DNA from 4 places in the Pseudomonas sp. NFX224 genome. Region 3 is predicted to be linked to each of the others. Evidence: predicted binding sites of a transcription regulator. Region 3 holds the regulator's gene; each other region holds the start of a gene.
What was found. The regulator FliA, encoded in region 3, starts transcription of late flagellar genes. The targets are predictions, from matches to a motif close to CTAAAGTTTNNNNNNNNNNNGCCGNTAA.

Region 1 (3,601 bases), 1.9 Mb from region 3:
TGTCAAAGGTACTTCAACGAAACCGATCCACCTCGGAACGCAAATCCGCCGCCAGTTTTTCCAGCTCTTTGGCGGTGACGGCCAGGTTGGACACCACTTCACGCTGCTCGCTGTTCGCCAGCGCAATGCTTTGCAGGTTGCTGCTGAGCAAGGTCGCGGTGCTGCTCTGTTCCTGGGTGGCAGTGGTGATGGCGGCGAATTGCTGACCGGCCGAACGGCTTTGTTCGTCGATCCGTGCCAGTGCCGATGCCACGTTGGCGTTGCGCGACAAGCCTTCTTGCATCAGCACATTGCCCTGTTCCATGGTGCTGATGGCGTTGCCGGTTTCCTGCTGGATGCTCTGGATCATTCCGGAGATTTCGTCCGTAGCCTGGCGAGTCCGTGAGGCCAGGTTACGCACTTCGTCGGCCACCACTGCGAATCCCCGACCCTGCTCACCGGCACGGGCGGCTTCGATCGCGGCGTTCAGCGCCAGCAGGTTGGTCTGTTCGGCAATCGAGGTAATCACACCGACGATGCCGCCAATTTCCTGGGAGCGCTGGCCGAGGGTATTGATCACTGTCGCGGTGCTGTTCAATGCACCGGCGATTTGCTCCAGCGACGAGGATGCTTCGTCCATCGAGGTACGACCGATCTGCGTTTGCTGTGCGTTTTCCTGGGCCAGACGCTGGGTGTTGCCCATGTTGTCAGCGATGTTCAGGGACGTGGCGCTGAACTCTTCCACGGCACCGGCCATGCTGGTGATTTCGCCGGATTGCTGCTCCATCCCTTCGTAAGCGCCGCCGGACAAGCCGGACAAGGCCTGGGCGCGGCTGTTGACCTCCATTGACGCGTTGCGGATGTGCTCGACCATGGTGGACAGCGCCTGGCTCATCTGGTTGAAAGCACGCGCCAGTTGGCCGATTTCGTCGTTGCTCGATACGCTCAGGCGCACGCTCAAATCACCGGCGCCCAAGGCTTCGGCCTGACGCACCAGATCACTCAGCGGCGCGAGTTTGCTGCGCAACAGCCAGACCGCCGAGCCCACCGCCAGCAACATCGCCAACAGACTGCCGATGGCCAACTGGATGCCGACGCTCCAGGTCACGGCGCTGATTTCGGTCTTCGGCATGCTCGCTACCACCGACCACGGCCCGTCTTCGAACGGCACGGCGATGCTGTAGAAGTCTTCGGATTTGTCGCTCCAGAACTCGCCCTTACCCGGGGTTTTCGCCAGGGCATTGATGGCCGGGACGGCCTGGTCCAGCGCCTCTACGCCAGCAATCGGGACCAGCCATTTGTTCTGCTCGTCCAGCAGCGCCAGGGAGCCGGTCTGGCCGATGCGAAAGCGCTTGAGGTTTTCGAACTGAGCCTTCTGCGCGTCGGTGTAGTCGAAACCGACGTACAACACCGCAATGACCTTGCCGCTGCTGTCGCGCACCGGGGTGTACTGCGACATGTAGAAGCGTTCAAACAACAGGGAGCGACCCACGAAGCTCTGCCCCGCCATCAAACGGGCGTAAGCCGGGTTCGCGTGGTCGAGCACCGTACCGATGGCGCGGTTGCCGTCTTGTTTGGTGACGTTTGTGCTGACTCGAATGAAGTCTTCACCGCTGCGCACGAACACCGTGGCCACGCCCGCGGTCATCTGCTTGAACTCGTCCACTTCCTTGAAGTTGTTGTTGAGCACCACGTTGCCCAGGTGCAGGCCCGGCGTCTGCGTGCCTGCCACGACCACTGGCTCGTCCGGATGCACGCTCAGCCCACTGGTGAAGCGCGTCTCGAACAACCCCGCCAGGCGCTGGGTACTTTCACGCAACGTGCTGTGAAAGGTACTCAACTGATCGGCCAGCAATCGGGCTTCGCTGGCCAGATGCTCTTCGCGGGTAGCGAGGTTGGCCGAGTCCAGCGAGCGCAGGGCGAACAAGGTACTGCCGGTAATGACGATCGCCAGAATCACAGCGAGCGCAAGACCAAGCTGTGAAGCGATCCGGGCACGGGGTTGAGACATGACAGCTCCTGGCCGAGCGACCGGATCATCCTGATCGCGACGCATGCTCAGCAAAATTTCTAATAATGGGGGTAGCGTCGAACCTGCACGAAGGTCCCACGTGAAGATTTTCGGCGGCGAACGGTAATACTTGAGCAGCAAGGCAGGATATAGCTGAAGGCCACTATTGCAGCGGCTTCATCGTTTCAGCTCAAGTGCACGACATCCGGCAATTCCATCGCCCGGACTTCACCTTGCAGGAAGTCGCTGAGCCGACGCATGCGCTCGCCGCCGGGGCGGGTTTTCGGCCACACCAGGTAATACTTTTCGCCGCTGGCGACGGCGGTCGGCCACGGCAGGCTCAAGCGTCCTTGCGCCACATCTTCCGCCACCATCAGCAGATCCCCCATGGACACGCCATAGCCCCGCGCTGCAGCGATCATGCCCAGTTCCAGCGTATCGAACACCTGCCCGCCCTTGAGCGACACCTGATCGGCCAGGCCCATGCGCTCCAGCCAATTGCGCCAGTCGCGCCGATCCGGCGTCGGGTGCAGCAGCTCGGTGTTGGCCAGGCGCGTGACGCCCCACGGCTGATCGCCCCGCAGGTTGGGCGCGCCCACTGGAATCAATTCCTCGGGAAACAGGTAACTCGCCTCCCAGTCCGGCGGGAAATGACCATTGCTCAGCAGCACCGCACAGTCGAACGGCTCGTCATTGAAGTCCACCGAGTCGACATCCATCCAGGCACTGGTCAATTGCACTTCGTTGCCCGGCTGCAAATGGCGGAAGCGGCTGAGGCGCGCCAGCAACCAGCGCATGGTCAGGGTCGAGGGAGCTTTCATGCGCAGGATGTCGTCTTCGGCGCGCAAGGTATTGCAGGCACGCTCCAGGGCGGTGAAGCCCTCGCGAATGCCCGGTAACAGCAAGCGCGCTGATTCAGTTAGCTGCAAGTTGCGGCCGCTGCGGTGAAACAAGCGGCAGGCAAAATGCTCCTCGAGCGTACGAATATGCCGACTGACCGCACTTTGCGTAATCGACAGCTCTTCAGCGGCGCGGGTGAACGAACTGTGTCGCGCCGCCGCTTCGAATGCGCGCAGGGCATATAAGGGAGGAAGACGACGTGACATCAGGAAAGCTCCTACAGCGGGATTGAGCCACCCTAGCAGAAACTCTCCAGCATGAGTTTGAATCATGCCACCCATCCTTTTTATCCCTTTGTGCAAACGCATCAGAGCGCCGAAAATCGGTGCTCTCCTGTACTCTTTGAAAATCGAGCGTGATGACCATGCAGCATCCAGCACGTATTGAACTCTGGGCCATCCTGCGGCTGTCGGGGCCGTTGATTGCCTCGCAGTTGGCGCACATGCTGATGGTCCTCACCGACACCTTGATGATGGCGCGCCTGAGTCCCGAGGCGCTGGCCGGTGGCGGGCTTGGCGCGGCGACCTATTCGTTCGTGTCGATTTTCTGCATTGGCGTGATCGCGGCGGTCGGTACCCTGGTGGCGATCCGTCAGGGCGCCGGCGATATACTTGGCGCGGCCCGGCTGACACAGGCCGGGGTGTGGCTGGCGTGGTTGATGGCGTTGGGCGGCGGGCTATTGCTGTGGAACCTCAAACCGGTGCTGCTGTT
Region 2 (3,601 bases), 460 kb from region 3:
CGGTCCAGGTATCTTCCAGCACGCCACCTTCATAGGAGATGTGCAACAAGTTGGCATCCATCGAGTACGGGGATTTTTTCTTGCCGTGACGCTCGATCGGGATCGCGTGCTTTTCAGCGTAGTCCATCAGCTTCTCACGGGACAGCAGGTCCCATTCGCGCCACGGAGCGATCACTTTCACACCCGGTTTCAAGGCGTAGGCGCCCAGTTCGAAACGAACCTGGTCGTTACCCTTGCCGGTGGCGCCGTGGGAAATGGCGTCAGCGCCGGTTTCGTTGGCGATTTCGATCAGGCGTTTGGCGATCAGCGGACGAGCGATGGAAGTACCCAACAGGTACTCGCCTTCGTAAACGGTATTGGCGCGGAACATCGGGAACACGAAATCGCGCACGAACTCTTCGCGCAGGTCGTCGATGTAGATTTCTTTGACGCCCATGGCCTGAGCCTTGGCGCGTGCCGGCTCGACCTCTTCGCCCTGACCCAGGTCAGCGGTGAAGGTCACCACTTCACAGTTATAAGTATCCTGCAGCCACTTGAGGATCACCGAAGTGTCCAGGCCGCCGGAATACGCCAGAACGACCTTGTTTACGTCCGCCATGCCATCACTCCACGGGGTTCTACGGAAAGCCGGGAAGTCTACCGCTCATACAGAATAATTTACAGTGGCGCGACAGCTTATGACGACGAAGCGACAGAATATGTCGAGAGCGCGACGATGACCGATGAGTCAGGAAGTTGCGGAGGCTGCCGGTTTCGTGGCTTGAGGAGCCATTTGTTCCGCGGGCGCGCCCCGCTCCAGGCGTACGGCTACCCGACGGTTTTTCGAGCGGTTGGCGTTGTTGGAATTCGGCGCCAGCGGGTAACGCTCGCCGTGGAAACGCATGGTGATTTGCGACTCCTGGATGCCGTTGGCCTTGAAGAACTCCATCACCGCCAGCGCCCGACGTCGAGACAGATCACGGTTGGTCAGGCGATTGCCACTGTTGTCCGAATGGCCATCGAGTTCAATGTGATTGACCGTCGGATCGGCCTTCATGAACTCGATCATCACCTGAAGTTTGGCTTTCGCGGCCGCATCCAGATCAATACCACCACCCGGGAAACCGACTTCGGACTGTTTCACCTGATCAAAATTCTGCGGCAACAGCTTGGCCACACAGCCCTGATAATCGGCAAAGGCCTTATTGAACTTGACCGGCAACAGGCGCACCTCCGACACCCGGCCATCGCCCGAGGAGTGTCGAACCACGGGACTGCGCCCGTCCATCAGGCCGCTGATCAACCGCCCCGCCTGCACTTGCGAACTGTTGAACAACACATTGCCGCTGCCGATGCGTACGGAACCAAGATTGATATCGCCACGCCCCGGTTGCCACGGTGCAGCGGCCGCCAAAAGGGTAGCCGAGCCACCGCCCATCATTGCGTTATAAGCGTTCAGACGAAACGTCGCCTGCTCGCCCGCGCGACGCACGAATTGTCCCGAACCGAAATCGGTGATCGGCTGAGTCAGGCGGCACTCGAACTTGTCTCCTTCGACCGTCCACTCAATGCTCTCCAGACGCGTCTGGAAAGTGAGCGCCATCGCAGGAAGGCTGGCAAACACACTGAGCAAGGCTAAATAACGCTGGCGCACGGGAGGCTCCACTGGCTTCGACAACAAAAAGACCGACACACAGATGTTTACGGCATACCTGTTGGATATCGGAAGCTTGCGGCAAAACTTGATAGCGAGTGCCTGCAAGAGTCTTTTCCGGTAGCATTCCCCTCAGTTTGACCCGCCTGGAATCCCCTCATGTCCGACCGCCTGACCCTGCTGCGTCCCGACGACTGGCACATTCATCTTCGCGATGGTGCCGTGTTGACCAATACCGTTGCGGATGTTGCGCGCACCTTTGGTCGCGCCATCATCATGCCTAACCTGGTCCCTCCGGTCCGCAATGTGGCTGAAGCCGACGGCTATCGCCAGCGGATTCTCGCTGCCCGCCCGGCCGGCAGCCCGTTCGAACCGCTGATGGTGCTGTACCTCACCGATCGCACCCAGCCTGAAGAAATTCGCGAGGCCAAGGCCAGCGGTTTCGTGCACGCCGCCAAGCTGTACCCGGCCGGCGCGACCACCAACTCGGACTCTGGCGTCACCAGCATCGACAAGATTTTCCCGGCGATCGAGGCTATGGCCGAAGTCGGGATGCCTTTGTTGATCCACGGTGAAGTCACCCGCGGCGATGTCGACGTGTTCGACCGCGAAAAAAACTTCATCGATGAGCACATGCGTCGTGTGGTCGAGCGTTTCCCGACGCTCAAAGTGGTGTTCGAACACATCACCACGGCAGACGCCGTGCAGTTCGTCAACTCGGCCTCGGCCAACGTTGGCGCAACCATCACTGCGCATCACCTGCTGTACAACCGCAACCACATGCTGGTGGGCGGGATTCGGCCACACTTCTACTGCCTGCCGATCCTCAAGCGCAACACGCACCAGGAAGCCCTGCTCGACGCCGCCACCAGCGGCAGCGAGAAGTTCTTCCTCGGCACCGACTCGGCGCCCCACGCCCAGCATGCCAAGGAAGCCGCCTGCGGTTGCGCCGGCTGCTACACCGCTTATGCGGCGATCGAGATGTACGCCGAAGCCTTCGAACAGCGCAACGCGCTGGACAAGCTCGAAGCCTTCGCCAGCCTCAACGGCCCGCGTTTCTATGGCCTGCCGGCCAACACCGATCGCATCACCCTGGTTCGCGAAGAATGGACCGCCCCGACCAGCCTGCCGTTTGGCGAGCTGACCGTTATCCCGCTGCGCGCCGGTGAAAAACTGCGCTGGCGCCTGCTGGAGGAACACGCGTGAGTGAAGACCATTTCGACGATGAACAGGAAGGTCAAGGCGGTGGCGGCGGTTCCCGTCACCCGATGGCCGCACGGTTTCGTGGCTACCTGCCCGTTGTCGTCGACGTAGAAACCGGTGGCTTCAACTCGGCCACCGACGCCCTGCTGGAAATCGCCGCGACCACCATCGCCATGGATGAAAAGGGTTTCGTTTACCCTGATCACACCTACTTCTTCCGCGTCGAGCCTTTCGAAGGCGCGAACGTCGAAGCCGCAGCCCTGGAGTTCACAGGGATCAAGCTCGATCACCCACTGCGCATGGCAGTGAGTGAAGAGACGGCCCTGAACGATATCTTCCGCGGCGTGCGCAAGGCGCTGAAGGCCAACGGCTGCAAGCGGGCGATTCTGGTCGGACACAACAGCAGCTTCGACCTGGGCTTTCTGAACGCGGCAGTTGCGCGTCTGGACATGAAGCGCAACCCGTTCCATCCGTTCTCCAGTTTCGACACCGCGACCCTCGCCGGTCTGGCCTACGGTCAAACCGTACTCGCCAAGGCCTGTCAGGCAGCGGACATCGACTTCGACGGTCGCGAGGCTCACTCGGCTCGCTATGACACCGAGAAGACCGCCGAGCTGTTCTGCGGCATCGTCAATCGCTGGAAACAGATGGGCGGCTGGGAAGATTTCGACGACTGACAGGTCATCGGTTAAATCCCGCCCATAAAAAACCGGCCTCGATAGCCGGTTTTTTTGTACCTGGAGCGTGCCTTACAGTGCGGCAGCG
Region 3 (3,601 bases):
TACATCGATGGTCTGCCATGCATTGTTCCGTTTGTGAACGCGCAGCCAGTAATGTGGCCTCCGTCTATGCAAGACAAGGTAAAGAAATAACATGGGCAGCATGCATCCCGTACAGGTGATCGCGGTGACCGGCGGCAAAGGTGGCGTCGGGAAAACTAACGTGTCAGTGAACTTGTCCCTGGCTTTGGCTGAGCTTGGCCGGCGCGTCATGCTGCTGGATGCCGACCTGGGGCTGGCGAACGTCGACGTTCTGCTGGGCCTGACACCCAAACGTACCCTGGCCGACGTGATCGAAGGCCGTTGCGAGCTGCGCGACGTCCTGTTGCAGGGGCCCGGCGGCATCCGCATCGTTCCAGCCGCGTCCGGCACCCAGAGCATGGTTCATTTGAGCCCGGCGCAGCACGCCGGCCTGATCCAGGCCTTCAGCGACATCGGCGACAACCTCGACGTGCTGGTGATCGACACCGCTGCGGGTATTGGTGACTCGGTAGTCAGCTTCGTCCGCGCGGCCCAGGAAGTGTTGCTGGTGGTCTGCGACGAGCCGACCTCGATCACCGACGCCTACGCGTTGATCAAACTGCTTAACCGCGACTACGGCATGAACCGCTTCCGCGTCCTGGCCAACATGGCCCAGAGCCCGCAGGAAGGGCGCAACCTGTTCGCCAAGTTGACCAAGGTCACCGATCGCTTCCTCGACGTCGCCCTGCAATACGTCGGCGCCGTGCCTTACGACGAAAGCGTGCGCAAGGCCGTGCAGAAACAACGTGCCGTCTACGAAGCCTTCCCGCGCTCCAAGTGCTCGCTGGCGTTCAAGGCGATCGCACAGAAGGTCGACACCTGGCCGCTGCCGGCCAACCCGCGCGGGCATCTGGAATTCTTCGTCGAGCGCCTCGTGCAACAAACGGCAGGACCGGTTCTATGACAGCCAGCGGCTACAACCTCTACAAGAAATCGGCACGCGATGCGCAGTACGAGCTGATCGAGCGTTATGCGCCGCTGGTCAAACGCATTGCCTATCACTTGCTGGCGCGTCTGCCGGCGAGTGTCCAGGTCGAAGATTTGATCCAGGCCGGGATGATCGGCCTGCTGGAAGTTTCAACCAAATACGACGCCAGCAAAGGCGCGAGTTTCGAGACGTACGCGGGCATCCGCATCCGCGGTGCCATGCTCGATGAAGTGCGCAAGGGGGACTGGGCACCACGTTCGGTCCACCGCAATACCCGCATGGTCAGCGACGCCATTCGCGCGATTGAAGCTAAAACCGGCCGTGACGCTAAAGATCACGAGGTTGCGGCCGAACTCCAATTGAGTCTCGACGATTATTACGGGATTTTGAACGACACCCTGGGCAGCCGGTTGTTCAGTTTCGACGATCTGTTGCAGGACGGCGAACACGAAGGGCTGCACGAGGATGGCGCGAGTGCTCATCTCGAGCCGTCACGCGATCTGGAAGATGAACGCTTCCAGGCGGCGCTGGCGGACGCGATTGCCAATTTGCCGGAGCGTGAGCGACTGGTGTTGGCGCTGTACTACGACGAAGAGTTGAATCTCAAGGAAATCGGTGAGGTCCTGGGCGTCAGCGAGTCTCGGGTCAGCCAGTTACACAGCCAGTGCGCGGCCCGTTTGCGGGGGCGTTTGGGAGAGTGGCGAGCGCGCTGAAGGCAGTGTGGGGGCACTGCGACGTGGCTGGTGGGGTGAAAACCGCGCCGGTCTCGATCCGCTGTACTCCAGACAGTCATCGAGTGTTTTGCCAGATTGATTGAAATGGCGCGTCCAGGTGCTGGGCGCGTTTTAGTCTGCTTGGAGGTCGAATTGGACAAGAACATGAAAATCCTCATCGTTGATGACTTCTCAACGATGCGGCGGATCATAAAAAACCTGTTGCGTGACCTTGGGTTCACCAACACGGTCGAGGCCGACGATGGCACTACCGCCATTCCGGTTCTCAACAGCGGGAGCATCGACTTTCTGGTAACGGACTGGAACATGCCTGGCATGACCGGTATCGATCTGCTGCGCCACGTGCGCGCCGATGAAAAGCTCAAGCACCTGCCGGTGCTGATGGTGACCGCTGAAGCCAAGCGCGAGCAGATCATCGAAGCGGCCCAGGCCGGTGTAAACGGCTATGTGGTCAAACCCTTCACGGCCCAGGCGTTGAAAGAAAAAATCGAGAAGATTTTCGAACGCATCGGTTGAACTGCGCCACGGGGGAGCTATGGGGCATAACGAATCTTCGCAGGGCGATTTTGAATCGACCCTGAAAAAACACGCCGTCGAACTGGTCGCGAGCCTTGAAAAGGGCAAGTTCGGCGATGCTGTGCAATTGATCCATGAGCTCAACCAGACCCGTGACCGCGGCCTGTATCAGGAAGTGGGCAAGCTGACCCGTGAGCTGCATAGCGCGATCGTCAATTTCCAGATTGACCCGCACATGCCGCAAGCCGAGGAAGTGTCACAGATCACCGACGCCACCGAGCGTTTGGGGTATGTGGTCAAACTGACCGAAGCCGCGGCCAACCGCACCATGGACCTGGTGGAAAACGCCACGCCGCTGGTCAACAGCCTGGCGGACGAAGCCCAGGCCTTGAGCACGGATTGGGGACGCTTCATGCGTCGCGAAGTCGGGGCTGAAGAGTTCCGCGAGCTGGCCCGTCGCGTCGACGGATTCCTGGCGCGCAGCAGCACGGATAACCGCGCCGTGTCGACCAACCTCAACGACATCCTGCTTGCCCAGGATTATCAGGACCTCACAGGTCAAGTGATCAAGCGAGTGACCCAACTGGTCACCGAAGTTGAGAGCAACCTGCTCAAGCTCGTGCTTATGGCCAGCCAGGTGGACCGCTTTGCGGGCATCGAACATGACCGTGAAGCGATGCTTGCAGAAAAAGATCCACAAAAACATCTCTCTCAGGGTGAAGGTCCGCAGATTCATGCCGATAAAAGAGAAGACGTTGTGTCCGGTCAGGACGATGTGGACGATTTGTTATCCAGCCTTGGATTTTAGGTTTTTAGACCTGTTCTGTTAGGAGCACACCATTAATGAGCTTCGGCGCCGATGAAGAGATCCTTCAGGATTTCCTGGTTGAGGCCGGCGAGATTCTAGAGCAACTGTCCGAGCAACTGGTCGAGCTGGAAAGCCGTCCGGATGATGCGGATTTGCTCAATGCAATTTTTCGCGGTTTTCACACTGTAAAAGGGGGCGCCGGCTTCCTCCAGCTCAACGAGCTGGTGGAGTGCTGTCACATCGCCGAGAACGTGTTCGACATCCTGCGCAAGGGTGAGCGTCGCGTCGACTCGGAACTGATGGACGTGGTTCTCGAAGCGCTGGACGCGGTGAACAGCATGTTCAGCGAAGTCCGCGAGCGCAGCCCGATCACGGCTGCCACGCCTGAATTGCTCGCCGCACTGGCCCGACTGGCCGAGCCGCAAACGGCGGACGAGGCGGCGCCTGCGCCTGTCGCCGAAGGGGTTGAAGAGCCTGTCGCTGAAAGCGAATCGGGTGACATCACCGACAATGAATTCGAACAACTGCTGGACTCGCTGAACGCTGTCAAGGCTCAGGCCGAGGCGCCGACGGCTGCTCCAGCGCCTGCCAGCGATG
Region 4 (3,601 bases), 2.2 Mb from region 3:
CTTCGGAGGCTCACCCGTTTTTGGCGCCGGATCGTCGAACAGGTTCAACCGCTCACGAAGCTCGTGAGCCGGCAGCGGTTCCTTGTCCGCCGGCAACGCGTTCGGGTCGACCGGTGCAGCCGGTGCGGCGCCCGGAGCAGCCGAACCCTGCGGCGCATCAGGAGCAGCCTCCGCCCCTTGCGAACCTTCGATGGCGCGTTGAGCCTTTTTGGTCAGCACTACGATGTCGATACGACGGTTGACCGGGTTGAACGGATGCTCGCGATCGAACAGCGCCGACGAGGCATAACCGACCACGCGCGCCACCTGACCGTCAGGGTAGCTGCCCGCCACCAGCGCACGACGTGCGGCGTTTGCACGGTTGGCGGACAACTCCCAGTTACCGAAGTCGCCCTGGCCGATGTACGGCTTGGCATCGGTGTGGCCGCTGATGCTGATTTTGTTCGGCACCGCTTTGATGGTGTCGGCCATGGCCAGCAGGATGTCTTCGAAATACGGTTTCAGACGCGCACTGCCCGAGTCGAACATCGGTCGGTTTTCGGCATCCACGATCTGGATGCGCAAGCCGTCCGGGGTGATCTCGAACATGATCTGGTCTTTGAATTTCTGCAGTTGCGGGTTTTCTTCGACCTTGTTCTGCAGTTCTTGCAGCAACAGTTCGAGGCGCTCCTTCTCGACCATCTCGGCCATGCCTTCGACCTGCTCGGCGTCGACGGTGACCTTGTCCGGTTGCGGCTGGGACTTCACCTCGGGATTGAGGGTATTTTCCGGCGCCAGGGTCGGTGTACCACCCAGGTCGATGATGTAAGGCGTACCGCTTTCGGAAAAGCCGATCGGGTCCTTGAAGTAGCCGGCGATGGCGATCTTCTGTTCCGGCGTTGCCGTGGACAGCAGCCACAACACCAGGAAGAACGCCATCATCGCCGTGGCGAAGTCGGCGAAGGCGATTTTCCAGGCGCCCCCGTGATGCCCGCCGGCGATGCGCTTGACGCGCTTGATGATTATCGGCTGATTGTTTTCCATAACTTAACGACCACGAACCGCTTGTTCCAGCTCGGCGAAGCTTGGACGGTGCGCCGGGTACAGAACCTTGCGCCCGAACTCCACGGCCAGCGATGGCGGCATGCCGGAAGCCGAAGCCACCAGCGAAGCCTTGATGGCTTCGTAGACGTTCAGCTCTTCCTTGGCGTCGTGGGCCAGGGAATGGGCCAGCGGACCGAAGAAACCGTAGGCCGCGAGAATACCGAAGAAGGTACCGACCAGCGCCGCACCTACGTGCAAGCCGATGGACTTCTGGTCGCCCTCGCCCAGGGAGGCCATGGTCACCACGATACCCAGTACCGCCGCAACGATACCGAAACCGGGCATGGCGTCGGCGATGCCGTTCACCGCGTGGGATGGGTGCTCAAGATCTTCCTTGAGGCTGTAAAGCTCCATGTCGAACAGGCCTTCCAGCTCATGGGGAGCCATGTTGCCGGAGGACATGATGCGCAGGTAATCGCAGATGAACGCAGTCATGCGCTCGTCTTTCAGGACCGTCGGGTACTTGGCGAAGATCGGGCTCGCGGCGGCATCTTCGATGTCGCCTTCGATGGCCATCATGCCTTCGCGACGGCTCTTGTTGAGGATCTCGTAAATCAGACCCAGCACTTCGAGGTAGAAGGCGTGAGTGAAACGCGAGCCGAACATGCTCAGGGATTTCTTGAGCACGTGCATCGTCATGTAGCCGGGGTTGGCCTGCAGGAATGCACCGAGGGCCGCACCGCCGATGATCATCACCTCGAAAGGCTGGATCAGGGCAGCAATTTTGCCGTGGGAGAGCACGTATCCGCCGAGCACGCTCGCGAATACGACGATGATGCCGATTATTTTAGCCATAGGTAGGAGAGCACTTACTGAGTCGGGTTCAAGGTCATATTCGGAAGTTAAAAAATCTCTTCTTCTACTTATCGGCAAAACTGCGCCAGACTATAGCCAGTTCAGGCGAAAAGCCACTTCGACCCATTCCGGGCACAGGTAATGCAGACGATGATCGCCTCCAGACATGGTTAACGAAACGAACGTCCCGACGCCAAAACCGATCACTCTTGAAGGCTGGGTCAAGCTTCTGGATGGTGTGCGCCTGCCGATTCCGCAGGCCAGTCACGACCGTGTCTGCCGGGCGATCCGCGACAACCGCAGCGCTCTGCGTGACATCGCCGATTTGATGCAGGACAGCCCGGCCCTGGCCTTGAGCGTTATTCGCGAAGCCAATCGGCACACCCATGGCAGCATGACCGAGCCAGCGGAAAACCTTGAGGTCGCCATCAATCGCCTCGGTTTGAAACGCACCGAAGAACTGCTTGAGCGCTTGCCGGCCGAACCCATGGCCGAGATTCCAAAAGCCCTGCGCCAGCTGCAAATGATCAGCCAGCACGCCACGCAACAGGCCAACGGTTTTTTCGCCAGTCGCCTGGCGCGACTGTGGCAGGACATCCATTGGGGCAGCCTGCTGTTTCTGTCGCCGCTGTGGCCACTGGCGCTGACGCATCCGCAATTGCTCGAAGAATGGGAACTGCGGGTCATCCATAAAGGCGAGTCGGCGCGCAAAGTCGAAAAGCAATTGTTCGGTACGCGCTTGCTGCAAATCGGCCTGGCCCTAGTGGATATCTGGCGCCTGCCGATTTGGGTGCAACAAGGCTATAAACTGTTGCTCACCGAGCAGCGGGAGCTGGTCAAAGTCTTGCGCATTGCCCGCGACAGCGAGCATCCATTGCGTCAACAAAATCGTCTCGATGACGATCCGACGCTGCGTCGTTGGCTCAACCAGCCGGCCAACACCGTGTTGCTGGCCAATGGGTTGGCGCTGTCGGCGCAACAGGCCTGGGACAGTCCGCACAGCGAGCGCTGGCAATACCTGACCAGCCTTTACCTGCAAATGCCAATGGACGAAGTGCAGCAACAACTGCACCAGCAAGCCGCCAACAGCGCGCGTCATCACGCCATGCCCGACCTCTGGCACCCCGCCATTGCGTTGCTCTGGCCGTGGGGCACGAACCGCGTGCACGCCGGCCTGCTTCCAGCCCCGGCGCCGACCGCCGAAGACCTGACAAAGTGGCGCAGTCAATGCGCTGAGCTGCTGGTCGAACCGAGTCGCTTCACCAACGCCATGCACTTGACCACCTCTGCCCGCGACGCGCTGGTCGCGTGCGGCATGCGTCGGGTGATGATTTTGATGGCCGACCGCACCCACGCCAATCTTCGGGTCCATCAGACGGCGGGCTTGCCGAAAGAAGTCGCCGGGGTGAACATCGCGGTCAGCCAGAGCACCGTGCTGCAACGACTGCTCGCGCAACAGGCCCAGGTGCGCCTGACGCCAGCCAACAATGCGCAATTTTCCGCGCTGCTGCCCAACACCCTGCGCTCGCAGTTCAGCGGCGAGCACCTGTTGCTGCGTTCACTGGTCAACAATGGCCGGGTGATCATGATTGTCGTGGCGGATCAGGGCGGCGGGCCGTTTTCGGAAATCACCGTACAAGCCTTCGGTAAAACCGCGCAGTGCATCGAGAAAGCGCTGCACAGTTTTAGCCGACGCGGCCAATGACGCTACGCTACAATCCTC

Region 1: the regulator FliA is predicted to act here: its motif matches at 2,098-2,125, upstream of ACNYC6_RS12580 (methyl-accepting chemotaxis protein).
Region 2: the regulator FliA is predicted to act here: its motif matches at 1,699-1,726, upstream of ACNYC6_RS19185 (flagellar protein MotY).
Region 4: the regulator FliA is predicted to act here: its motif matches at 1,947-1,974, upstream of motA (flagellar motor stator protein MotA).

The regions. Positions count from the first base shown of each region.
Region 1 covers NZ_CP183416.1:2,804,248-2,807,848, forward strand. Annotated here, with positions in the region: gene ACNYC6_RS12580 (methyl-accepting chemotaxis protein) at 14-1,990, opposite strand; gene ACNYC6_RS12585 (LysR substrate-binding domain-containing protein) at 2,176-3,096, opposite strand; gene ACNYC6_RS12590 (NorM family multidrug efflux MATE transporter) at 3,255-3,601, shown strand, end outside.
Region 2 covers NZ_CP183416.1:4,211,074-4,214,674, reverse strand. Annotated here, with positions in the region: gene ACNYC6_RS19190 (argininosuccinate synthase) at 1-598, opposite strand, end outside; gene ACNYC6_RS19185 (flagellar protein MotY) at 728-1,633, opposite strand; gene pyrC (dihydroorotase) at 1,793-2,839, shown strand; gene rnt (ribonuclease T) at 2,836-3,513, shown strand; gene ACNYC6_RS19170 (peroxiredoxin) at 3,586-3,601, opposite strand, start outside.
Region 3 covers NZ_CP183416.1:4,673,430-4,677,030, forward strand. Annotated here, with positions in the region: gene fleN (flagellar synthesis regulator FleN) at 92-922, shown strand; gene fliA (RNA polymerase sigma factor FliA) at 919-1,659, shown strand; gene ACNYC6_RS21390 (chemotaxis response regulator CheY) at 1,825-2,196, shown strand; gene ACNYC6_RS21395 (protein phosphatase CheZ) at 2,216-3,004, shown strand; gene ACNYC6_RS21400 (chemotaxis protein CheA) at 3,040-3,601, shown strand, end outside.
Region 4 covers NZ_CP183416.1:2,434,962-2,438,562, forward strand. Annotated here, with positions in the region: gene motB (flagellar motor protein MotB) at 1-1,023, opposite strand, end outside; gene motA (flagellar motor stator protein MotA) at 1,027-1,878, opposite strand; gene ACNYC6_RS10945 (HDOD domain-containing protein) at 2,045-3,583, shown strand.